Regions from separate parts of the Microbispora sp. NPDC046933 genome, predicted to be linked through region 1. Evidence: riboswitches for the same ligand, from Rfam matches in the RefSeq annotation. Region 1 holds a riboswitch; each other region holds the start of a gene.

Region 1 (7,743 bases):
CGCGGCCACCTCGAACAGGAACGTGTGGGTCTTCGGCCCGGGGAAGGCCGCTCGGTGGAACGGCCGCGGGTGGACCACCGTCTCGCTCGGCAGCGGCTTCTCCGCGACCGACGCCGACGGAACGGGCGCGAGGGACGTCTGGGCGGTCGCCGAGTCCACGGCCTCGGCCAGACACTGGAACGGGTCCTCGTGGACGAGCGTCCCGCTGCCGGCCCGCGCCGCCGCCGTCGACGCGTACAGGGCCGGTGACGTCTGGGCGGCGGGGACCAAGGGCGATCGTCCCGCGATCATGCGGTGGAACGGGAAGTCCTGGGCGCTGGCGCCCACACCCACGATCAAGCTTCCCGCCCCTGACGCCGCCGCTGTCCTCCACGACATCGCCGTCGTGGGCCCGGGCAACGTGTGGGCCGTCGGCGGCGTCACCTGGGAAGGCGCCGACGACGAGGGCGACGACGTGACCTACAGCCGCACCCTGGTCATGCGCTGGAACGGCAGCTCATGGACCACCTCGATCGGTGCCGCCAACGCGCAGCCGTACACGGAGGTGGAGCCCGACGGCGAGGGCGGCGTGTGGGTCGTGCAGAGCGACTGGAACTCGACCCTGTGGCACGTCACGGGTTCGGCGTGGCGGAGTGCCCCAATCCCCCGGAAGCCCGGCACCGACGCCGCCCTGTTCTCGATCGCGCACAGGCCCGGGACGGCGACACTGTGGGGTGCGGGGTTCACCGTGCCGCAGGGCGACCCCGACGACCCTTCGGCCAACGGCACCTTCTGGCGTACGCGGTGACAGGCCGACCTCGGGAACCGGTGGGGCGTTGTCGTCGTCGTACCGGCTGAGGCGTGGCCGGAGGCGGAGAGGTGAGCATGCGGCGGAGCGAGTCCCTCACTCCGCCCATGTCGGCGGCGAAACCCGCCACGGAGGTCACCACGCCGCCTGCGGCCTCGATCTGCCGCAGGGCGGCGTCCTCGGTGCGGGCGGCGATGCCCCCGCAGGCGTCCACCAGGACCTGCACGTCGAGGCCATGCGCGAGCGCATCGAGGGCGGTGCGCAGCACCACGACCTCCGTGGTGACCCCGCGGATCACCAGGGTGGGGCGGCCCGCCGACAGGACGGTCTCACGCCAGGCGGCGTCGTCCCAGCAGGACGGTCCGGTACGCACGTACGGCGCGCGATCCCGGGGACCGGCGCAGGCAGACACTGGCACTCACCACGGAGGGCCGGGAACTGCTGGCCGCGTGCACCGCGGCGGCGGCCGAACTCGACACGGAACTGACCGACGGCCTCAGCCCCCGACGAGACACGGGCGCTCCGAAGCGCTCTGGGCACGCTGGCCCGTCGCAACGGCCTGCCCGCCGACCAGGGCGCACCCGTGACGGCCAAAGCCCCCTCACCGCCCAGCGCGTACGACGTGCCGTCGCACATCTGACGCACGGCCACCGAAGCCCGAAGACGCCGGCCGCGCACCTCACGCCCCCGCGAGCCGTTCGCTGACCATGTGCGCCCGCCGTGGCGGCCCCGGAACCGCTCAACGAGTGTGACGAGCGCCACATTTGTTTATCCAATGATTGCCCTGACCTGCGGTTTTACGATTTTGATCCTTTTTATGTGATCCTTACCGTTTTGCACCCTTTGCGACAATATGGGGCTACTTGGTAGTTTCCTTGCCCTACGACGGGGTCCACGTGACGCCGCCGTTACGAACCCGGCCCGGCCGTGTTCGAAACGAACATCCACTGTCACCGTCGCCATGTCCTCTCCGCCCCCCTGGGCGCCGGTGATGCCGAATCCGTGCAGCAAGGAGGCCCGGAGCCGGGGAACCAGTCGACCTTCGACGAAGGTCTGGGGTGAATCGGCGCGCCAGCGCCGTAGGGCGACTTCCCCGCCCGAATCCGTCAGCTAACCCGGTAGGCGCAAGCGGAAGACCCTAGGGAGAGATCCCCTGTCTACCAACTCCACCACTCTGCTCCGCATTGCCTGCGTCACCATCGGTAGCGTCGCGCTCACCGCCTCAGCGGGAGCCCTGAGCGCACTCCCCGCGGCCGCCGCGCCGGGGACGGTGACAGCCCCGCCCCCGGCCCCCGGGGTCGTTTCACCCGAGCCCCCCACGCCACCCGTCACCGGGGTCGCGACCGGCGAGGCCCCCGCGTCCTCCGCGGCGGAGGATTCCGCGACCAAGAAGCTCACCAAATCCGCTCTCCAGCAGGAGAAGGCCGAGCATGCCATCAGGGTGGCGAAGAAGCACCTCGGCGATCCGTACGTATGGGGCGCCACAGGCCCCCGGGCGTTCGACTGTTCGGGGCTGGTCCAGTTCGCCTGGCGCAAGGCCGGCGTCAAGCTCCCGCGTACGACGTGGTCGATGCTCGACGCCGTCAAGAAGAAGGTCTCCCTGGCACATCTCAAGCCCGGCGACCTCATCTTCACCAACGGCGGCGGCCACGTGGGCATGTACATAGGGCACAAGAAGGTGATCAGCGCCCCTCACAGCGGCGCGGTGGTCAGCGTCGACAAGATCAACGGTTACTGGAGGAGCGGCTTCCTCACCGCCGTACGTCCCGGAGTCTGACCCCGAGCCGCCGTGGAGACCTCCTCGGCGGAGATGTCCCGACGCGGCCGCCACCTGCCGGGACATCTCCGCCGACGCGCGACTCACGCCGAGTCCGCAGTAGCCGTTCGGCGCCTTGACACCATAGTGCTCCGCCTCAGGCGACACCTGTGCCTGGCGCCGGCGGGACCTTGCGGGCGGAGGCCGCCAGCCGGTCCGCGAGCGCGACGACAAGGCCGCGGAGCTCGTCCGGCCGCTCGATGACGAACGGCCGGTCGAGCGACGCGAGCACCGGAGGCAACCAGTCGAGCCGCTCCGCTCGCAACTCGACGCGGAGCCAGCCCTCGGTCTCCGGATCCGCGCCTCCCGCGGACGGGGACTCCTCCACAGTCGCGACGCCGGCGGGAAGCCGGGCGCGGATCTGCTCGACCGTCCCCTGGATCCGCAGGACCACTTCATGCCGATACCGAGCCTTGGCGAACCCTGACAAGACGTGCTGCGCCGGATCGAGCCCGGCGGGCGGCTCGAACGAACCGGGCAGGGTCCTCGCATCCGCGATGCGATCCAGCCGGAAGGTCCGGTCCTCGCCGATCCCGGGATCCGCACCCGTCACGTACCACCGGCCCGCATGGGCGACGAGCCCGTACGGATGCAGCGTGCGTTCGCTGCGCCGGCCGTCGGCGGCGGTGTACCTGATGGAGATCGGCCGGTGGTGGCGCACCGCATCGGCGACGGAGAGCAGGACCGCGGTCTCCGGGGCGGCGAACCCGCCGGGCGAAGCCGTGAAAGCGAGGGATCCGAGCACGGTGTCGAGCCTGCGGGCGAGCCGCTCGGGCAGGACCCGCCGGATCTTGGCCGCCGCCGTCTCACTCGCCGTGCCCGTCGTCGTCGTCAACCCTGACCGGCGACCGGCGACCAGGCCGAGCAGCACGGCGAGCGCTTCGTCCTCGCTCAGCATGAGCGGAGGCATGCGGTATCCGGGGGCGAGCCGATACCCCCCGTAGCGGCCGCGCACCGACTCGACGGGCACGTCGAGGTCGATCAGGTGGTCCACGTACCGCCGCACGGTGCGCTCGTCGACGCCGAGCCGGTCGGCGAGCTCGGCCATCGTCCGAATGCCTCCCGACTGCAGGAGCTCCAACAGCGTGAGCACGCGGTGAGTAGGTCGAGCCACGTCACACAACCTAGTGAAAATACTGGGCGGTTCCTGTCCGGTATCCGTCCTAGTGTGCCCCGTGAGAACGACCCCACAAACCAGGGAGATCACCATGGACTTCGTATCGATCCGCATCATCACGGGCGACGTCGCGCGCCTCGTCGACTTCTACGAGCGGGCCACGGGAGTGCGGGCCAGTTGGTCCAGCGAGGACTTCGCCGAGCTCAGGACCGCCTCCGCCACCCTCGCGATCGGCAGCACCCGCACCGTCCCGCTCTTCGCCCCCGGCGCCGCCCGGCCGGCCGACAACCGCAGCGTGATCATCGAATTCCTCGTCGACGACGTGGACAGGGTGCATCAGAACCTGGTCGGCTTCGTCGAGGAGTTCGTCAAAGAGCCCACCACGATGCCCTGGGGCAACCGGTCGCTCCTGTTCCGCGACCCCGACGGCAACCTCGTCAACTTCTTCACCCCTGTCAGCCCGGCCGCCATCGAGAAGTTCGCCCGCTGACGTGCTCCGCCGGCCGCAAGGTCCGCCGAACACCCCGTGATCTGCTCGCGGGGGTGCCCGCAGTCCGCGAACCTGTACAAGCCGATACGGCCTCCATCGGGGCTGGGAAGCCATGGCGTTGGACTACATCGGCATACTGCGTGCCGCCGTCTCCACCGATCCCGATCACCCACGGGCGGTCGCGGTCGTGAGTGAACTGAGAATCAGCAGCCCGGAGTTCCATCGCCTGTGGGCACGGCACGACGTCAGGGAAGTCGTCCACGGTACAAAGACCATCCGGCACCCGCGCGTCGGTGACATCGCCGTTGAATGGGACGCCTATCCGCTGCAGCCCCCACCCGGACCGCTGTTGATCGTTCTCACCCCCAAGGCCGGGCATGAGGAGCGGCTACGCCGGAGGGGCCGTAGCGATGAGGCGTCGCAGTGCCGCCTGGGCGGGTGGGCCCCACGTGGCCTTGCCACCTGGGCGGCCGCGGACGCCGGCTTCACCGATGAGGATGCCGCTGAGGGCGCGTCCCACCGCCCATCCGCGGGCACGGCGCAGGGTCGCGGCGTCCGGGGCCGGCTGGTAGGCGGCATTGAAGCGGTCGGCGGCGCCGTCCGGCAGCAGAATCCAGGCGGCGGCGAGGTCACAGGCCGGGTCGCCGGCGCAGAGGTCGCCGAAGTCGATCACGCCGCAGATGGTGCCGTCCGCGGTGAGGACGTTGGCCGGATGCAGGTCGCCGTGGAGCCACAGCGCGGGGCCTGCCCAGTCGGGCGCGGCGGCGGCGTCGTCCCAGACCGCGCGGACGGCATCCGGGTCGGGAATCAGCCCCATCTCGGTGGCCGAGGCGAGCTGCTTGGCGAACCCCTCGGAGTAGCCGGTCAGCGGCCCTCCGCGGTCCCGGCCCGTGGGCGCCTGGTCGGGGGCGGGTTGGTGCAGAGCCGTCAGGAAGGCGGCCAGGGCGTCGGCCGCCTCCGCGGCGCGCGTGACAGGGGCGCGGTCGGCAGGCGCGCCCGGCACCCAGGTGGTGACGATCCAGGGTCGTGGAAACAGAGCGGAGGGCTCGCCGAGACGCTGCGGGACGGGAACCGGCAGCGGAAGGCGCGGGGCGAGGACGGGCAGCCAGGTGTGCTCTTTGCGCAGCAGCGCGTCCGCAGACTGCGTCGCCCAGGGCAACCGGACGGCGAGGTCGTCACCGAGCCGCCATAGCTGGTTGTCCCAGCCACGCGCGCCGAGCCGCAAAGGGCGGTCTGCCAGGTCGGGGTGCTGGTCGCGCAGCAGATCCCGCACCAACTCCGCGCTGATCTCGGTCTCGGTGTGAGTCATGCGAGGCAACAGTAGCCGGATGGTGAGCGGCCCGCCCGTTTTCCAGGCCGCCGTCGCGGCTGGTCGCTCCATCCTCACGATCATCCGGCACCTGCCGTCCGGCCCGACCCCCGTTTCATCGACCTCGGCGCCGACTTCTACGACAACCGAGCCGGGCCGCTGTCTGTAAAAGAAGCGCCGGCTCTCCACCGCCTGACCGCTTTGCCACCGTATGTCTGCGCGCAGGCAGTGAAACGGGCAGCCTCGCCGCCGGAGGCGCAAAGCCATCGACGCTGAAAATTTCATCGCCGCGTCAACGGCAGCCGCGGCTTCTTCCCTGGTCAAAACCGAAGGAATGGACGGTTGCAGACGAGGGGCTCTCGAGGAGAAGGCGAAATTCTTGACAGATCTCATGACGTCATATTTGCTCCGCTTCACCACCACCTCCAGTCGCCCGGCAGAGAGGAGCACTTAGCCGCCCCCGTCACTGTTAGCGCTAACATACATATGGGCTAGTCGCCAGGCGGAACCGATCGGGATCGGCAGATTCCGGCACGCGCCTCCTTCACCTGGTATTCACCAGATGGGAAGCCGCATTCCGAGATTCCGCCGCGTTCTCCCCCAACCGAGGAGAGAACACGGCAAGCGCCATGCCAACGCTAACGGGCATCTGAACTCGCCATTCTCTTCTGCGGCAGGGAAGGCGAGCACGCGCGCGCCGACGATGGTCGGTCGCCGCGCTCCTGCGGGTCGACTGACGGTGGGCTCACTGAGCGTTCGAATCCGTCCGGGGAGGCCGCTCGGTCGGCATGCGCATGCCGACCGCGGACGCTCCACCGGATGAGAAAAAACCAATGGCTTCCCTATCGACGCATGTCGATTCTTGAACGGCAAAGGGAGTTGCGTGAAGTTGAGACAGAGATCCATCTTTACCGCCGTCGCGGCCGCCGCGCTTCTCGTCCTGACCACGGGACGCATGGCACTGAGCGACAGCCTCGGCGCGACCACGCCGTCCTCGGCCGGCGCCGTCGCAGCGGCGACCGCCGGATGCGGCAAGACCCCGACGCTGAGAAGCGGTTCACAGACGATCACGACCAGCGGCAAGAATCGCACTTGGATCCTGAGGATTCCCGACAACTACGACAACAGCCGCCCCTACCGGTTGATCTTCGCGTACCACTGGTTGAACGGCACCGCCCAGATAGTCGACAGCGGCGGATCGGACGGAGCCGTCTGGTCCTACTACGGGCTCAAGCAACTTTCCAACAACAGCACGATCTTCGTCGCCCCCCAGGGCATCAACAATGGCTGGGGCAACACCAACGGTGAAGACCTGACCTTCACCGACGACGTGCTGAAGCGTGTCGAGGGCGATCTCTGTGTCGACACGACGCAGCGCTTCGCCATGGGGTGGAGCTACGGCGGCGCGATGAGCTTCGCGGTCGCGTGTGCCCGGCCGACGATCTTCCGTGCGGTCGCGGTCTACTCCGGCGCGCAGCTCAGCGGGTGCAACGGCGGCACGCAGCCCGTCGCGTACATGGGCATTCACGGCACCCATGACTCGGTGCTCAACATCTCCAATGGACGGTCGCTGCGTGACAGGTTCGTCACGAACAACGGCTGCACCCCCATGAACCCGCGAGAGCCCGCACAGGGCAGCCTGACGCACATCATCACCGCCTACTCGGGGTGCCGGGCCGGGTACCCGGTCGTCTGGGCCGCGTTCGACGGGGATCACACCCCCTCTCCGAACGACGGGTCCACCTCCACCAGCGGCGCCAGGACCTGGACTTCGGGAGAGGTGTGGAAGTTCTTCACACAGTTCCAGTCCGGTCCGTCGACGTCTCCTTCTCCCTCACCTTCGCCGTCCTCATCCCCGTCGTCGTCCCCGTCGTCGTCCCCGTCGTCATCTCCGTCGTCTTCTCCGTCGCCGTCGCCGTCGCCCAGTGACGGATCGGGCGCCTGCCGCATCAGCGCCACCGTCAACGCCTGGAACAACGGACTGACGGAGAACATCACCATCACCAACACCGGCTCCTCCACCATCAGTGGCTGGTCTCTGACCTTCACCCTCCCCGGCGGACAGACCATCACCAACGGGTGGAACGCCACCTACTCCCCCACCAGCGGACAGGTCACGGCGAAGAACGTCAGCTACAACGGCTCGCTGACGCCCGGAGCCTCCACCGAGATCGGATTCCAGGCCACCCACACCGGCAACGCCGCCAAGCCCACCGCGTTCACC
Region 2 (7,743 bases), on a different contig from region 1:
CCTGGAGCGCGCCCTCGGCACGCCCGCGCGCATCTACTACAAATACGAGGGCGGCAGCCCGTCGGGCTCGCACAAGCCCAACACCGCGGTCCCGCAGGCGTACTACAACGCGCGGGAGGGCGTGCGGAGGCTGACCACCGAGACCGGCGCGGGCCAGTGGGGCTCCGCCCTGGCGTTCGCCTGCGCCCAGTACGGCCTGGCCTGCGAGGTCTGGATGGTCAGGGCGTCGTACGAGCAGAAGCCGTACCGCCGCACGCTGATGAAGGTCTACGGCGCGACCCTGCACGCCAGCCCGTCGGCGGTGACCACGGCGGGCAGCAGGATCCTGGCCGAGGACCCCCACTGCACGGGGTCGCTGGGCATCGCGATCAGCGAGGCGGTCGAGGTCGCCGGGCAGCACGACGACACGCGATACGCCCTCGGATCGGTGCTCAACCACGTCCTGCTGCACCAGACCGTGATCGGTGAGGAGGCGCTGGAGCAGCTGGCCGCCCTCGGCGAGACCCCGGACGTGGTGATCGGCTGCACCGGCGGCGGCTCCAACTTCGCCGGGCTGGCCTTCCCGTTCCTGCGCGAGAAGCTGGCGGGGCGGATGAACCCCGTGCTGCGGAGCGTCGAGCCCGCCGCCTGCCCGTCCCTGACCCGGGGCGCCTACGCGTACGACTTCGGCGACACGGCGGGGTTCACGCCGCTGATGAAGATGCACACGCTGGGGCACACGTTCGTGCCCGACCCGATCCACGCCGGCGGGCTGCGTTATCACGGCATGTCGCCGCTGCTCTCGCACGTGTACGCGCTGGGCCTGGTGGAGGCCGTGGCCGTCACGCAGACCGAGTGCTTCGACGCGGGGATCCGCTTCGCCAGGGCCGAGGGGGTCGTGCCGGCTCCCGAACCCGCCCACGCGGTGGCCGCGACGATCGCGGAGGCGCTGCGGTGCGCCGAGTCGGGCGAGGAGAAGGTGATCGTGATGTCCCTGTGCGGGCACGGCCACTTCGACCTGCCCGCCTACGAGAGCCGTCTCGCCGGTCGCCTGGAGGATTTCACGCTTCCGCAGGAGCGTATCGACGCGGCTCTCGCGCACCTGCCCGCCGTCTGATGCGACGCATGCCCACCGTTATCCGTTTCGTCCCTTGACCGGCGGGTACGGCTGCGCCATCGCGGCGTCATACCGACCGGAGCACTCATGTCAAACGGCTGAAATGCGCGGTATCAGCTCCATACGATTCTGGAACACCATCCGCTCTCTCCGGAGAATTCGTTGAACCGGAACTGCGTTATCAAGGACCCCGCGCCGGGGAACCGGGCGCAGTGGCGCCGCAGCAGCGCCGCGTCCGCGCACGAGCGGCTGGCTTTCCTGAACGAGGCGAGCCGGCGCATCGGCAGCACGCTCGACCTGGCCGAGACGAGCCGCGAGCTCGTCGACGTGGCGGTCCCCCGCTTCGCCGACGCGGCGGCCGTGATGGTGCAGGACCGTCTCATGGCGGACGGCGAGTTGTCGTCCCGGCCGGTGGACGGGACGACCCTCGTGCGCCGGGTCGCTCTGGGCGTGGCCGGCGCCGATCCGGACTCCTGGGTGAATGCCTTCCCCGTCGGCGAGGCGACGGTCTACCCGGCCATCCTCCCGCAGGCCCAGTGCATGGCCGGCGGGAAACCGCTGATGTACCCGGCGCTGGACAAGGAGAGCGCCCGGCTGATCGGCGCCAGCCTGGACCGGGAGGAGGCGGTCGCCTCGCTCCTGACCGACTCCTCGTTCCTCGCGGTGCCCCTGCGCGCGCGGGGACGGGTCCTCGGCTGCCTGATCTTCACCAGGCGCCCGGAAAGCCTGCCGTTCGAGGAGCAGGACGTGGTGGTGGCCGAGGACCTGGCCGCCAGAACCGCCCTGTGCATCGACAACGCGCGCCTGTACACCCGGGAGCGCAGGACCGCGCTGACCCTGCAGAGCAGCCTGCTGCCCGTCGAGCTGCCGCAGGCGCTCGGCATGGACATCGCCTCGCGCTACCTGCCCGCCAGCGACCTGATGGGCGTCGGGGGCGACTGGTACGACGTGATCGCCCTGCCCGGGTGCCGTACGGCCCTGGTGGTGGGCGACGTCATGGGCCACGGGACCAGGGCCGCGGCGACCATGGGCCAGCTCCGCACGGCCGCGCGTACGCTCGCGAGCCTCGACCTGCCACCCGACGAGGTGCTGTTCCGGCTCAACCTGATGAGCCAGGACCTCGACCCGAGCCAGATCGCGACGTGCATCTACGCCGTCTACGACCCGGTGACGCGCAGTTGCGCGCTCTCCCGTGCCGGGCACGTGCCGCCGATCCTGCTGCACCCCGACCGGTCGACTGAGATCATCGAGCTGCCGTCGGGCCTGCCTCTCGGCATCGGCAGCGACCCGCTGGAGTCGCGCGAGATGGTCCTGCCGGCCGGGAGCGTGCTCGCCTTCTACACCGACGGTCTCGTGGAGAGCCGGGAGCGGGACCTGGACGCCGGGATCATGGGGCTGCGCCGCCTGCTCGCCGGTCCGGTCGAGGACCTGGACGACATGTGCGACGTGATCATCAGCAGCCAGCGGTCGGGCCACGAGCGTGACGACATCGCGCTGATGGTGGCCCGGGTGCGCGATCTCGACCCGGACGAGGTGGCGGCCTGCCCGTTGCCGTCCGACCCGCGGTTCGTCTCGCACGCCCGCCGCTTCGTCCGCGGCACGCTGCAGAGGTGGGGCCTGGGCGGCCTGGTGGACAGCACCCAGCTCATCGTGAGCGAGCTGGTCACCAACGCGCTCAAGCACGGCTGGCCGCCGATCGAGCTGCGCCTGCTGCGCGGCCGCACGCTGGTGGTCGAGGTCGTCGACGGCTCCCCCGCCACTCCCGCCCCGCGCACGGCCACCCCCGACGAGGACACCGGCCGCGGTCTCCAGCTGATCAAGCGGTTCGCCTATCGCTGGGGCACCCGGCCCACTCCGTACGGAAAGATCGTCTGGGTCGAGCAGCACCTCCCTTGACCCGGGCGTTCCCTCCCCGGCGAGCGTGTATGACTGATCGTTGAGAAGAGTTACGTTCGAACGGGGAGTTCGTGGCGAGGAGGGGACATGATCGACATCCGTGACGCGTACCGCAGGGCGCTGGACGGTTTCGGGGACCGCCTCCATCTCGTCCGCCGGGGACAGTGGGAGCTGCCGACCCCCTGCGTCGACTGGGACGTCCGGGGGCTCGTCAACCACGTCGTGGCCGAGAACCTGTGGGCCCCCGAGCTGCTGTCCGGCCGTACGGTCGCCGAGGTGGGGGACGCCTTCGAGGGCGACGTGCTCGGCGACGACCCGCTCAAGGCGTTCGAGGCGTCCGCGCAGGGCGCCGTCCAGGCGGTGTACGCCGAGGGCGCCCTGACCAGCGTGACCCACCTGTCCTTCGGCGACGTGCCGGGTGAGGAGTACATCACCGAGCTGTTCGCGGACGCGCTGATCCACACCTGGGACCTGGCACGTGCCATCGGCGGGCCGGAACGGCTCGACCCCGAGCTCGTCGCCTCCTGCTCGGAATGGTTCGAGAAGGCGCGGGAGGACTACCGCGAGGCGGGCGTGATCGGGGACGAGCGGGACGTCCCGGCCGGCGCCGACCAGCAGACTCACCTGCTCGCCGCCTGGGGCAGGAACCCCTAGGACTGCCGTCTACCGGCCTGTGGGCCGCCTGCCGTGGTTGGCCTTCTTCTTCTTGCGTGCCTTCGACTTGCGTGCGCGCCTGCCCATCACGACCGCCTTCCGTCGAGTACGGCTTTCGCTCAATGTCCTCCCCCGGACCGCGAGCGGCAAGTACCCGGACCCCAACTCAACATGTCTCCACGTGCGTGCGGCATAATTTGTTTGAATCTGTTGACAGGAGTGGTGGATGCTGGCCCAGCAACGGCAGCAGGCGATCCTGGAGAGGGTACGCAGAACCGGCGGGGTGCGCGTCGCGCAGCTCGTACGCGACCTCGGGGTCTCGGACATGACGATCCGCCGCGACCTGGAGGTCCTCGCGGAGCGCGGCCTGATCGTCAAGGTGCACGGCGGGGCGACCGCCACCGGCACCGGCTCTACCGAGGAGCCGGGCTTCGCGGCCAAGTCGGTGCGGCAGCAGGCCGAGAAGGAGGCCATCGCCCGCCGGGCCGCCATGCTCGTCCGGCCGGGCAGCTCCGTCGCCCTGTCGGCCGGGACCACGACCTGGACACTGGCCCACCACCTGGTGGACGTGCCCGAGCTGACCGTGATCACCAACTCCGTCCAGGTGGCCGACGTCTTCCACCGGGCGGGACGGCCCGACCAGACCGTGGTACTGGTGGGAGGCGTGCGCACGCCCTCCGACGCGCTGGTCGGCCCGGTGGCCGTGGCGGCCGTCCGCTCCCTGAACGTCGACACGCTCATGCTCGGCGTGCACGGCATGAGCGTCCGGGCCGGTTACACCACCCCCAACCTGCTGGAGGCGGAGACCGACCGCGCCCTCATCGCGGCCGCACAGCAGCTCGTGGTCCTGGCCGACCACACCAAGTGGGGGACGATCGGCATCAGCACGATCGCCACCCTCGGCGAAGCCGACATGGTCGTGAGCGACGTCGGCCTGCCGGAGGAGGCGCGCGCCGCGCTGTCGGAGCACGCGGGCGAGCTCCTCCTCGCCGATCCGTCCGGGGAGACCGAGCTGGAGAACGCACTGTGACCCCGGACCTCTGGAAGCCCGCTGTGACCCGGGACACCGCACCGTGAAGCTGGAGACCGCTCTGTGAAGCTGGAGACCGCTCTGTGAAGCGCACCATCACCCATCTCGCCGACGGCCGCGAGCTGATCTACTTCGACCGGCGCGACGACGCCGACCACAGCGCCGCCGACCCCAGGGACCTGCCGCCGCGCCCGCTCGCCTCCGAGCTGCGCTACGACCCCCTGACGGACGAGTGGGTGGCCGTCGCCCGGCACCGCCAGACGCGCACCCACCTGCCGTCCGCCGAGGAGTGCCCGCTCTGCCCGGCCCATCCCGGCTCGGAGATCCCCTCGCCGTACGAGGTGGCGGTGTTCGAGAACCGGTTCCCGTCGTTCAGCTTCAACACGGGCGCGTACGAGCAGGTGGGCGGGCTGAGCGAGGTGCGGCCGGGGATCGGGCGCTGTGAGGTCGTCTGCTTCACCTCCGACCACGACGCGTCGTTCAGCTCGCTGAGCGACGCGCAGGCCGAGCTGGTCGTCGAGGCGTGGGCCGACCGCACGGCCGAGCTGTCCTCCCTGCCCGGCGTGGAGCAGGTCTTCTGCTTCGAGAACCGCGGCGCCGAGATCGGTATCACGCTGCCGCACCCGCACGGGCAGATCTACGCCTATCCGTACGTCACGCCGCGTACCCGCCAGATGCTGGACGCCGCCTCCCGCCACCGGGGCGGCAACCTGTTCGCGGACGTCCTGGCCGCCGAGCGGAGGGGGCCGCGGGTGGTGGCCGCCAACGAGTACTGGACGGCCTTCGTCCCGGCCGCCGCGCGGTACCCGTTCGAGGTGCACGTCTACCCGCACCGCCGGGTGCCCGACATCCCCGCGCTGTCGCCCGAGGAACGGGCCGCCTTCGCGCCGCTCTACATCGAGGTGCTGCGCCGCCTGGACGGGCTGTTCGGCGTCGTCATGCCCTATGTCGCGGCCTGGCACCAGGCCCCGGTCACCTACCGGCGCGACCTCGCCTATCTCCACCTGCAGCTCTTCACGATCCGGCGGGCGCCGAACAAGCTGAAGTATCTCGCCGGATCGGAGTCGGCCATGGGCGCGTTCGTCAACGACGTGCTCCCGGAGGAGGCCGCCCGAATGCTCCGCGAGGTGGTAACGGCTTGATCTCCGAATGGTTGCGACTTGGGTGGCAGCCATCGTTTCTTTACCACTAGTATCCCTGACACCGGCGGTCACAGCCGGTACGCCTAATCCCGGGCACCCTGCCCGGGAGCCGGGGACCCAACCACGCACCTGGGGTCAAGGCAGTCGCCTGCCCGGGCTCCTCCAGCCCGAACCCGTCAGCTAACCCGGTCGGCAGATGGAGAGGAGTGGGCTCTGCCCCGCGCGTTGCCCCTGGCTGTCGGCGTGCTCGCCTCCGCCGTCCTCGTGTTCGGCACGGCCGCCCCGGGCGCCGCCGACCCCAAACCGACGGAGAAGCAGCTCAAGAAGGAGCTGTCGGACCTGCGGAAGAAGGTCGACCGGCTGATCGGCGACTACAACGCCAAACGCGTGGCCCTCGCCAAGGCCCGCGTCGAGGAGAAGGCGGCGCGCGGCCGGCTGGCCAAGGCCGAAACCGACTACGAGGCCGCGAGGGACGCCGTACGGCAGATGGCCGGGCTGCGCTACCAGACCGAGAGCGCGATGGCGCTGCCCGACATGAACACCGCCGCGCTGAACTACCAGCTCAAGGAGGAGCAGGCCGCCAGGCTCGCGCGCTTCGACCAGGTCCGCGCCGAACGGCAGCGGGCCGCGGACGCCGCCAAGACGCTGACCGAACAGCTCAAGGCGCAGGCCGCCGAGGTCGCGGGACAGCGGAAGGACGCCGAGGATCTCATCGACGAGATCAAGGACAGGCTCGACGCGCTGATCCCGACCGCGCCGGGCAAGCGCACGGGCGGGTGGGCGCCGGAGCTACCCGGCGGCGCCGACAACATCACGCCCCGGATGCGGCTCATGCGCACCGAGGTCGAAAAGCACTTCGACCTGCGGTTCCCGGTGGGCTGCTACCGCGCCGAGAACAGCGGCGAGCACCCGCTCGGGCGCGCCTGCGACTTCATGATGAGCTCGGGCGGCGCCATGCCCTCCCCCGAGATGAAGGCGCTCGGCGACAGCCTGGCCGCCTGGGCCATCAAGAACGGGCCGAAGCTGGGCGTGATGTACGTGATCTGGCAGCAGCGCATCTACAACCTCGGCCACCCGGGCTGGCGGACCATGTCCGACCGCGGCGGCATCACCGCCAACCACTACGACCACGTACACATCTCGATGTACTAGGCCCGCAGGCCGCCTGAAGCGACCTCAATTGACGTGACTCCGCGCCGCGGCTCGGGGCAGGATGCCGGAATGACCGACACACGTATCGATCCCCCTGTCGTCGCGGACGAGCGCGCGATGCTGCGCGCCTGGCTGGACTGGCACCGTCAGACCCTCGCGGTGAAGTGCGAGGGCCTCACGGAGGAGCAGCTGCGGCTGCGCTCCGTGCCGCCCTCCAGCATGTCGCTGCTCGGCCTCGTACGGCACATGGCCGACGTGGAGCGGTCCTGGTTCCGGCGGCGGCTGAACGGCGAGGACCTCGGCGGCATCTACTACAGCGACGACGACCCGGACGGCGAGTTCGACAACGTGGACACCGCGTCCGCCGAGGAGGCCTTCGCGACCTGGCGCGCGGAGATCGAGCACGCGCGGGCGGCCGAGGAGGCCTGCGCCGACCTGGACGCGATGACGAAGGCGGACCGCCAGGGAGTCCACTATTCGCTGCGCTGGATCATGTGCCACATGATCGAGGAGTACGCCCGCCACAACGGCCACGCCGATCTGCTGCGCGAGCGCATCGACGGCGTGACCGGCGAGTAGCCCCCCGCCCGGCGGGGCGCAGCCGGACAGACGGAGCTCAGCCGGACAGGCGGACCGGATTGACGAGGTCGGCGTAGATGAGAAGGCCGCCCATCACGACAAGCAGGGCCGCCATGACGTACGTCAGCGGAAGCGCCTTGGCCACGTCCACGTAACCGGGGGCGGGCCGGCGGCGCACCCGCGCGAAGGCCCGC
Region 3 (7,743 bases), on a different contig from region 1:
AGGCGTACTTCACCTGGTATCCCAACGGAGGCGTGGCGTGAGCAAGTACCTGCTGAACAAGTTCCTGTTCACCGTCGACCGCGATCCGGAACTGGTCGAGCGCTACCGCGAGGACCCCCGCGGCACGGTGGAGTGGTGGGAGGCCGAGTACGCCAACCGGCTGCTGAGCTGTCACGGCGGGGAGGCGTCCACCTGGCTGCGCTTCGACGACACCGAGCGCGAGGCGCTGGCCGGACATGACTATCCCAGGCTGTTCGAGCTGGGCGCGCACCCGTTCCTCACGCTCACGCTGTTCATCGCGATGTTCGAGCGCGACCACGAGCCGATGGGCTTCCAGACCGAGTACGCCCGGCGGCTGGCCCACGTGACGATGCCGTACCCCGACATCGCGACGTGATCGAGCCTGCCCGCCACCGAGCGCGGGCGGGGGCGGCGAGGCGCCGGGCATGTCGTGCGGGGCGTGCCGGCGGCTCTCGCCGATGACGACGACTTCAGCGGAGGGTGGGACATGCGCGCAGCGCAGATCGTGGAACCCGGCAGGCCGCCGCTGGTGGCCGACCTGCCCGTACCCGTCGCCGGGCCCGGCGAGACGCTGGTCGAGGTCGCCGCCGCGCCCGTCACGCCGCTCGACCTGCTCTGCGCGACCGGCACGTCCTACTTCGGCAGGCCGCGCACGCCGTACGTGCCGGGGGTGCAGGGGGCCGGTGTCGCGGACGGGCGGCCGGTGTGGTTCGCGACGTCGGCCGGAATGGCCCCGGGCGACGGCAGCATGGCGCAGGCGGCGGCCGTGCCCGCGCGCGACCTCGTCGAGCTGCCCGCCGGGACCGACCCGGTCGCGGTGGCCGCGCTCGGGCTCTCGGCGGTCGCCGCGCACATGGCGCTGACGTGGCGCGGTGAGCTCGCCCCCGGCGAGCAGGTGGTGGTGCTCGGGGCGGGCGGCGTCGTCGGGCAGGCCGCCGTGCAGATCGCGCGCGTCGCCGGCGCCCGCAGGGTCGTCGCGGGCGCCCGCTCCCCCGCCGCCGGGGAACGCGCCCGCCAAGCGGGCGCGGACGCCGTGGTGGCGCTCGACACCGGCGACGTCGCCACGCTGGCCGCCCGCTTCGCCGAGGCCTGCGACGGGCCCGCCGACCTGGTGCTCGACCCGCTCTTCGGCCCGGCGGCGGCCGCGGCGGCCCGTGCCCTGCGCCCGGGAGGCCGGTGGGTCAACCTCGGCTCCTCGGCGGACGAGACCTGCCCGATCGACTCCTCCACGCTGCGCAGCAGGTCGCTGCGGCTGCTGGGATACACCAACAACGAGCTGACCCCCGAGCAGCGGGCCGCCTCGATCGTCTTCGTCGCCGGGCAGGCGGCGCTCGGGCGGCTGGCCGTCGCCCACGAGACGGTCCCGCTGGAGGAGGCCGAAGCCGCCTGGCGGCGTCAGGCGGCCGGAACCGCATCCGGCAGGATCGTCCTCGTCCCGGGGTCCGCCTAAGACCCGCTCACCACTCGTCGAGGCGCGGCCGGTGGGTCAGGAGGCCGTGACCTGCGGCACCGACTCGTAGAGGGCCCAGTCGGCGCTGATCGCGCCGGCGGTCTTCAGCAGCAGCGGCAGGTGGTCCTCGGTCAGCTTCTCCAGCGAGGTCTCGGCGGCGTGGCTGTTGACGTTCACGGCCGCGATGACGTTGCCGGAGCCGTCGCGCAGCGGCGCGGCCACCGACCGGATCCCGAGGGCGAGCTGCTCGTCGGTCAGCGCCCAGCCCTTCGCCCGCACATCGCGCAGCATGGCGTCGCGTTCCTGCGGCCCGGGCCGCCACCGCGGCTCGATGCCCGACCGGCTCGGCTCGGCCAGCACCCGCTCCAGCTCGTCCGGCGGCAGCGCGGCGAGCAGCACCTTGCCCAGGGACGTCTGGAGCGCGGGGAACCGCGTCCCGATCTGCACCGAGAGGGCGACGATCTTCGGCACGGCCACGCGGGCGACGTACACGATGTCGGACCCGTCGAGCTGGGCGATCGACGACGACTCGTTCGTCTGGGCGACCAGCCGTTCCAGGTGCGGCCGGGCCACCTCCCACAGGCCCATGGAGCGGACGTAGGACACGCCGAGTTCGAGCACCCGCGGGGTGAGGGCGAAACCGCCCTGCGCCGAGCGGGCGTACCCCAGCTCCTGCAGCGTGAGCAGGATGCGCCGCGCGGTCGGCCGGGCCAGGCCGGTCGCCGCCGCCACCTCGGTCAGGGACATCACCGGGCGTCCCGGCTGGAACGCCCTGATGACATCGAGGCCGCGCGCGAGCGCCTCGATGAAGTCAGGTCCGGTGTCGCCTCGTGCCATGAACGCCTCTTCCGCTCGAACTCGCCGAGTCAACTTTAGACCCTGACACCGGCGGGCTGTCCGCCTGTCGGCGGTCCGCGTCGTCCGGGATGCCCAGCTTCACATCACCGTAACGCGGCGTTCGGCGGCGACCCGTCCCCAGCGTGACCGCGCAGCGGACCTCTGTCCGCATTAACGGCGCCATGACAGGACGGTGAAAGTGTGGCCGCCGCGAAGCCGTACGGCGGCCCCGTGCGGACCACCGGCACCGCACCGGCCCATCGCCCTGGGAGCGCGGGAGGTCACCCGCGCCTGCGGTGCCGTCCGCCGGACGTCGCGGCCGCGGCCTTGACCCGGAGCCCGGTCACGGCGGTGGAGACCACCGCGAACAGCAGACCGGCCGGCAGGACGGCGTCGCCGGGCGACCACACGGCGTCGGGGGACTGGCCCTGCGTGGCCGCCATGTTCCTGACGGCCGGCCTCGCCGTGCCCTGGACGCTCGCGTGCACGGCCGCCACGGGCTGGACCGACACCGGCGCCTTCGGCTCCACCTTGACCTTGCGCGGCAGGCCATACCCGACGATCTTGCTCTTGTCGCGTACCTTCCGCTTCAGCCACACTCCGTCGACGTTGCCCTCGATCGTGTGGACCTTCCCGCCGACGACCTTCTCGACCACGCCGACGTGGTCGATGTCGCGGATCTTCTTGGACCCCGACCAGGCGAAGAAGACCACGGCGCCCGGCTCGGGCCTGTCGCTCCAGGCGTGATGTTTCTCGAACCACTTGGCGTGCCGCGTGGTCAGCGCGAACTCGCCGACGTGGTCCCGCAGCCCGGCCCGGTCCGCCGCCCAGGAGACGAACATGTCGCACCAGGGGGCGGTCTTGAAGTCGGGGTCCTTGGCGACGTTGTCGGCGTACCACTCGCCGAACTTCGTGTGTTTCCCGGCTCGTTCGCGGTAGCCCAGTTCGGGGCGGACGGCGTCGAGCAGCTGTCGAGCTATCGGATCGGTGGAAATCGGAGGCTCCTCATGGCGCGCTTCGAGACATGACGAACCGGCCCGCCGGCGTCACGGCAGGCATGACGGCATGGAGACATGACGGCATGACCGCCCGAGGACACGGCCGCGGCGGGGCGGAATCAGAAACGGGAGATGTGGCAGCCCGTCACGGGCGCGCCATCACCCCGGAAGCCTGGAGACGTTCCAGGGCGGGCATGTGGTCCGGCGACGTGACGCGGACCGGGTGGGCAGGTGGAGCCGACACTCCACGCGCTCTCCTCTCCTTGGCCGCCTACCGGGTTAGCTGACGGGTTCGGGCCAGGAGTAGCCCTACCGGATGGTCCGGATTCACCCCAAGAGACGTGGGTCCCCGGTTCCCGGGATCGAAGACATCCGGGATTCGGCGGTCGCCGGTCGTCCTCGGGTTGAGGACCGCTCACCGGCGAAATACACGGGAAGCTTAGTAGATAACAAGTAAGACACGGCCCAAAAAGCGGCAAACGGCACCATTCTGGCCGCCGCCGTCCAGTGCTTCCGCAGGTCCTCACGGTCGCGGGCCGCCAACCGTGAGATGCGCCACACAACCGCCCGGGTGCGCGGGCGGCGCGGACCCCCTGGCCCGCGCCCCGCCCTCGGCGTCAGAGGCGGTACACCCGCGCCGCCGTCCCCCGGAACACCGCGTCGCGCTCGCCGGGCGACAGTCCCGCGCCGGCGAGGAGCGTGTCGGCGGCGCCGGCCCAGGCCGGCAGGGACCCGGCGAGGAGGCAGACGGGCCAGTCGGAGCCGAACATCAGCCGGTCCGGCCCGAAGGCGTCGAGCACCACCTCGGCGTACGGCCGCAGCCGCGCGGCGTCCCAGTCGTCCCACCGCGCCTCGGTGATCATGCCGGACAGCTTGCAGGTCACGTTGGGCGAGGCGGCGAGCTCGCGGATCAGCCCGGCCCAGGGGTCCATCCCTCCGCGGGCGATCGGCGGCTTGGCGACATGGTCCAGCACGAAGCTCAGCTCGGGAAGCGCGCGTACGGTCTCGATCGCGGCGGGCAGCTGGTGGGGCAGGACGAGCAGGTCGTAGCTCAGCCCGGCCGCCGCCACCTGGCGCAGTCCGCGCCGTACGTCGTTGCGGGCCAGCCAGCGCGGGTCGGGCTCGCCCTGGACGAGATGCCGGATGCCGCGCAGCAGGTCGCCGCCGGGCGAGGCGGCCAGCGCGGCGAGTTCGGCGGCGAGATCGGGCCGGGTCAGGTCCGCCCAGCCCACCACGGCGGCGACGACGTCGGACCGAGCCGCCGTCGAGAGGAACTCCCTGGTCTCCTCCGCGTCGGGCAGCACCTGGACGAGCACCGACGTGCCGATCCCGGCCCCGGCCGCCGCGTCCGCGTAGTCGGAGAGCGTGAAGTCACGGCGGACAGGCGACATCTCCGGCGGGTCCAGCCAGGTCTGGGGTCGCCGGGACAGGTCCCAGATGTGGTGATGGGCATCGATACGCGTCATCGGAGAGCCTCTCGCGCGAGGTGCCGTAGGGGTTTCCCGGTCGCGGCGGCCAGCCTGACCAGGTCGTCGTGCTCGGGTTTGGCGCCCCACGGCCCATGCTTGATCCGCACGGCCTGCCCGTGCAGTTCGACGGTCTCGACGTGCCTGGGCAGCGCGGTCTTCTCCACCACGACGCGGCGCAGGCCCAGGCTGCCGGTCTCGGCGAGGACCAGGTCGCTCAGGGCGCCGGCCAGCGAGGGATCCGCCAGCACGTGCAGGACGTGCGCGGGCCGGCCCTTCTTCATCACGGCCGGAGTCACCCAGGCGTCGGCCGCGCCGGCCTCGAGGGCGCGCTCGATGACGTACGCGAGGACCTCCCCGGTCACGTCGTCGAGGTTGGTCGAGAGCACGACCTGCCGGACGGTCCCGGCCGGCAGGTCCGGAGCCGACTCTGGAACCGGCTCCGGTTCCAATGGGTCCGGCGGCGCCGTGGGCTGGGGCTCGGGCTGGGGCTCGGGCGTGCCGAGCATCGCGACCGTCACGTTGGGCCGGTCGGGCAGCACGCGGCTGCCCGCGCCGTACCCCGTGGCGCGGAGCGTCATCACCGGCGGCGGGCCGTAGACCGCGCCGGCCCCGCGCAGCAGGGCCGCCCCCGTGGGGGTGACCGTCTCCCCCGCCGCGGCGTCACCCCGGACCCGGGCCCCCGCGAGCAGTGCGAGGGTCGCGGGCGCGGGCACCGGCAGCACCCCGTGCCGGGTCCTGACCGTGCCGGAGCCCAGCGGGAGCGGCGCGCAGTGGACCCGCGTCACGCCGAGGTCGCCGAGCGCCGCCGCGCAGCCGACGATGTCCACGAGGGCGTCGTGGCCGCCGAGTTCGTGCAGGTGCACCTCCCCGGCGGGGACGCCGTGCAGCGCGCCCTCGGCCTCGGCTATCGCGGTCAGCGCCGCCTCGGCGACGGGCAGCCCCGTCCGGGCGGCCATCTCGATCAGGACCGATGCGGGACGCTCGGTGGCGTCGTCCTCGACGTCGACCCGGACACGCGTGGCGGTCAGCGCTCCGGTGCGCACCCGTCCCGCGTCCAGGCGCCAGCCGGTCAGCCCGGTCGCGGCCACCGCCTCCCGCACCGCGTCGAGCGAGGCCCCGGCGTCGAGCAGCGCGCCGAGCAGCATGTCCCCGGCCAGGCCGGTGAACGGATTCACGTACAGGATCACCCACGCACCTCCGTCTCGGTCGCCGGACCCGCCGCCGCGCCCCCGGCGGACCCCGGCGTCCGTCTCGCCACCGTTCTGGTCAGGCGGTAGGCGGCGAGGGCGGCGCCGAAGCCGGAGTCGATGTTCACCACGGTCAGCCCGGCCGCGCAGGAGGTGAGCATGGCCAGCAGCGCGGTCACGCCGTCGAGCGCGGCGCCGTAGCCGGTGGAGGTGGGCACCGCGATGACCGGCGTCTCGACCAGGCCGCCGACCACGCTGGCCAGGGCCCCCTCCATGCCCGCGACGACGATGACGCTGTCGGCGGAGCGGATCTCCTCCGCGGCGGCGAGCAGCCGGTGCAGCCCGGCGACGCCCACGTCCCTGATCAGCGCCGTCCGAAGCCCGAGGGCGGACGCGACGGCGGCGGCCTCGGCCGCGACCGGGCCGTCCGCGGTGCCCGCGGTGACCACGGCCACCGTGTGCCCGAGCCGCGGGGCAGGTCGCCAGACCAGCAGCCGGGCGTCACGGTCGTACACGCCCGCGGGAACGCGCTCGATCACGGCCGCGGCGACGTCGGGCTCGACGCGGGTCACCAGGACGGGGCCGGTGTTCCCGGCGAGCAGGCCGGTGACGATCCCGGCGATCTCGGCCACCTGTTTGCCCGGGCCGTAGACGATTTCCGGCAGCCCCTGACGCGCCTCCCGGTCCAGGTCGACCCGCGCGTACCCCAGATCCAGCGACCCGCTCATGCCACCTCCTCGCCTGGCGGCTCGGAGCCGCATGAGCGAATCGCGCTGTGTCTATCGATTCGCTCGCTTCGCTCGCTCATGCCACCTCCTCACCCGGCGGCTCGGAGCCGCATGAGCGAATCGCGCTGTGTCTACTGATTCGCTCGCTTCGCTCGCTCATGCCGGGACGACGCATCCGGCGGCCGGCAGCGGGCCGGCGTAGAGCCGGTCGTCCCCCGTCGCCGCGGCGAAGGCGGAGTCGGGCCGCGGGTTCAGGTGGATCAGGGGGTGGCGGAGCACGTCACTCCTCGGCGAGGTAGGGGATGGTCATGGGCCCCTCCGGCAGGACGCACACCCGTCCGGGCAGGCCGCGCACGGTGGCGGCGACGTCGCCGGTCTGCTCCAGATGTGCGGCGGCCAGGTCGGCGTCGCTCAGGTACGAGGTGTGCATGATCACGCGGGCGTGCCGCTGGATGCGGGCCTGGATCTGGACCTGCCATTGGTCCGGCACGGTCTCGGTGCGGCGCGAGATCTCCTCGAACAGCGCCTCGGGGGAGGCCGCCGAGGTGAGCACGTCCCGGTAGGAGCTGTGGTCGGGGAAGCCGTCACGGCACTCGGCGGCGCAGACGATCGTCCCGCCCGGCCTGACGACCTGGGCCGCGGCGCTCATGCCCTTCACCGACTGGTACAGGTTCTGGTCCAGCGGGAAGCCGGCGTTGCTCGTGACGACCACGTCGAAGGGCTCGGCGACCGGCCGCATCGCGGCGGCGCGGGCGGCGGCCGTGGCGGCGGCGTGCATCGGCGGCAGGTCGCCGCCGAACGCCCGCACGATCCGCTGCTCCCGGTCGAGCACGACGTCGAGGGCGAAGGTGACGCCGGTCGCCGCGGCGATGGCGCGGATGTCGTCGTGGACCGGGTTGCCCTCGATCACGCCCCAGGTGGCCCGGGGATCGCCGATCCTGGCCGCGTCGTGCAGGGTGAGCACGGTCTCCAGGGCGGCGAGCCCCGGCGCGACCAGCTTCGGGCCGCCGGAGAAGCCGGCGAAGAAGTGCGGCTCGACGAACCCCGTCGTGA

Evidence for each region. Region 1 has a riboswitch for cyclic di-AMP ahead of ABZ857_RS04510 (C40 family peptidase). Riboswitches for the same ligand answer to the same signal wherever they lie in the genome.
Region 2: it holds a riboswitch for cyclic di-AMP, as region 1 does, so the genes downstream of both, ABZ857_RS40905 (hypothetical protein) here and ABZ857_RS04510 (C40 family peptidase) in region 1, are expected to answer to the same signal.
Region 3: it holds a riboswitch for cyclic di-AMP, as region 1 does, so the genes downstream of both, ABZ857_RS28685 (CHAP domain-containing protein) here and ABZ857_RS04510 (C40 family peptidase) in region 1, are expected to answer to the same signal.

What each region holds. Positions count from the first base shown of each region.
Region 1 covers NZ_JBEYWW010000002.1:424,301-432,043, reverse strand. Annotated here, with positions in the region: gene ABZ857_RS04520 (hypothetical protein) at 1-787, shown strand, start outside; gene ABZ857_RS04515 (isochorismatase family protein) at 723-1,160, opposite strand; cyclic di-AMP (ydaO/yuaA leader) riboswitch at 1,770-1,927, shown strand; gene ABZ857_RS04510 (C40 family peptidase) at 2,058-2,564, shown strand; gene ABZ857_RS04505 (YafY family protein) at 2,701-3,717, opposite strand; gene ABZ857_RS04500 (VOC family protein) at 3,812-4,210, shown strand; partial or broken gene ABZ857_RS04495 (XRE family transcriptional regulator) at 4,314-4,586, shown strand; gene ABZ857_RS04490 (phosphotransferase) at 4,599-5,519, opposite strand; gene ABZ857_RS04485 (cellulose binding domain-containing protein) at 6,409-7,743, shown strand, end outside.
Region 2 covers NZ_JBEYWW010000053.1:27,046-34,788, reverse strand. Annotated here, with positions in the region: gene ABZ857_RS40930 (TrpB-like pyridoxal phosphate-dependent enzyme) at 1-1,096, shown strand, start outside; gene ABZ857_RS40925 (SpoIIE family protein phosphatase) at 1,259-2,992, shown strand; gene ABZ857_RS40920 (TIGR03086 family metal-binding protein) at 3,080-3,646, shown strand; gene ABZ857_RS40915 (DeoR/GlpR family DNA-binding transcription regulator) at 3,873-4,676, shown strand; gene galT (galactose-1-phosphate uridylyltransferase) at 4,760-5,818, shown strand; cyclic di-AMP (ydaO/yuaA leader) riboswitch at 5,889-6,027, shown strand; gene ABZ857_RS40905 (hypothetical protein) at 6,044-6,970, shown strand; gene ABZ857_RS40900 (DinB family protein) at 7,040-7,549, shown strand; gene ABZ857_RS40895 (site-2 protease family protein) at 7,587-7,743, opposite strand, start outside.
Region 3 covers NZ_JBEYWW010000024.1:30,106-37,848, reverse strand. Annotated here, with positions in the region: gene ABZ857_RS28705 (extradiol ring-cleavage dioxygenase) at 1-41, shown strand, start outside; gene ABZ857_RS28700 (hypothetical protein) at 38-397, shown strand; gene ABZ857_RS28695 (zinc-binding dehydrogenase) at 509-1,471, shown strand; gene ABZ857_RS28690 (IclR family transcriptional regulator C-terminal domain-containing protein) at 1,508-2,308, opposite strand; gene ABZ857_RS28685 (CHAP domain-containing protein) at 2,590-3,252, opposite strand; cyclic di-AMP (ydaO/yuaA leader) riboswitch at 3,559-3,701, opposite strand; gene ABZ857_RS28680 (amidohydrolase family protein) at 3,924-4,772, opposite strand; gene larC (nickel pincer cofactor biosynthesis protein LarC) at 4,769-5,962, opposite strand; gene larB (nickel pincer cofactor biosynthesis protein LarB) at 5,959-6,690, opposite strand; gene ABZ857_RS28665 (hypothetical protein) at 6,847-6,969, opposite strand; gene larA (nickel-dependent lactate racemase) at 6,971-7,743, opposite strand, start outside.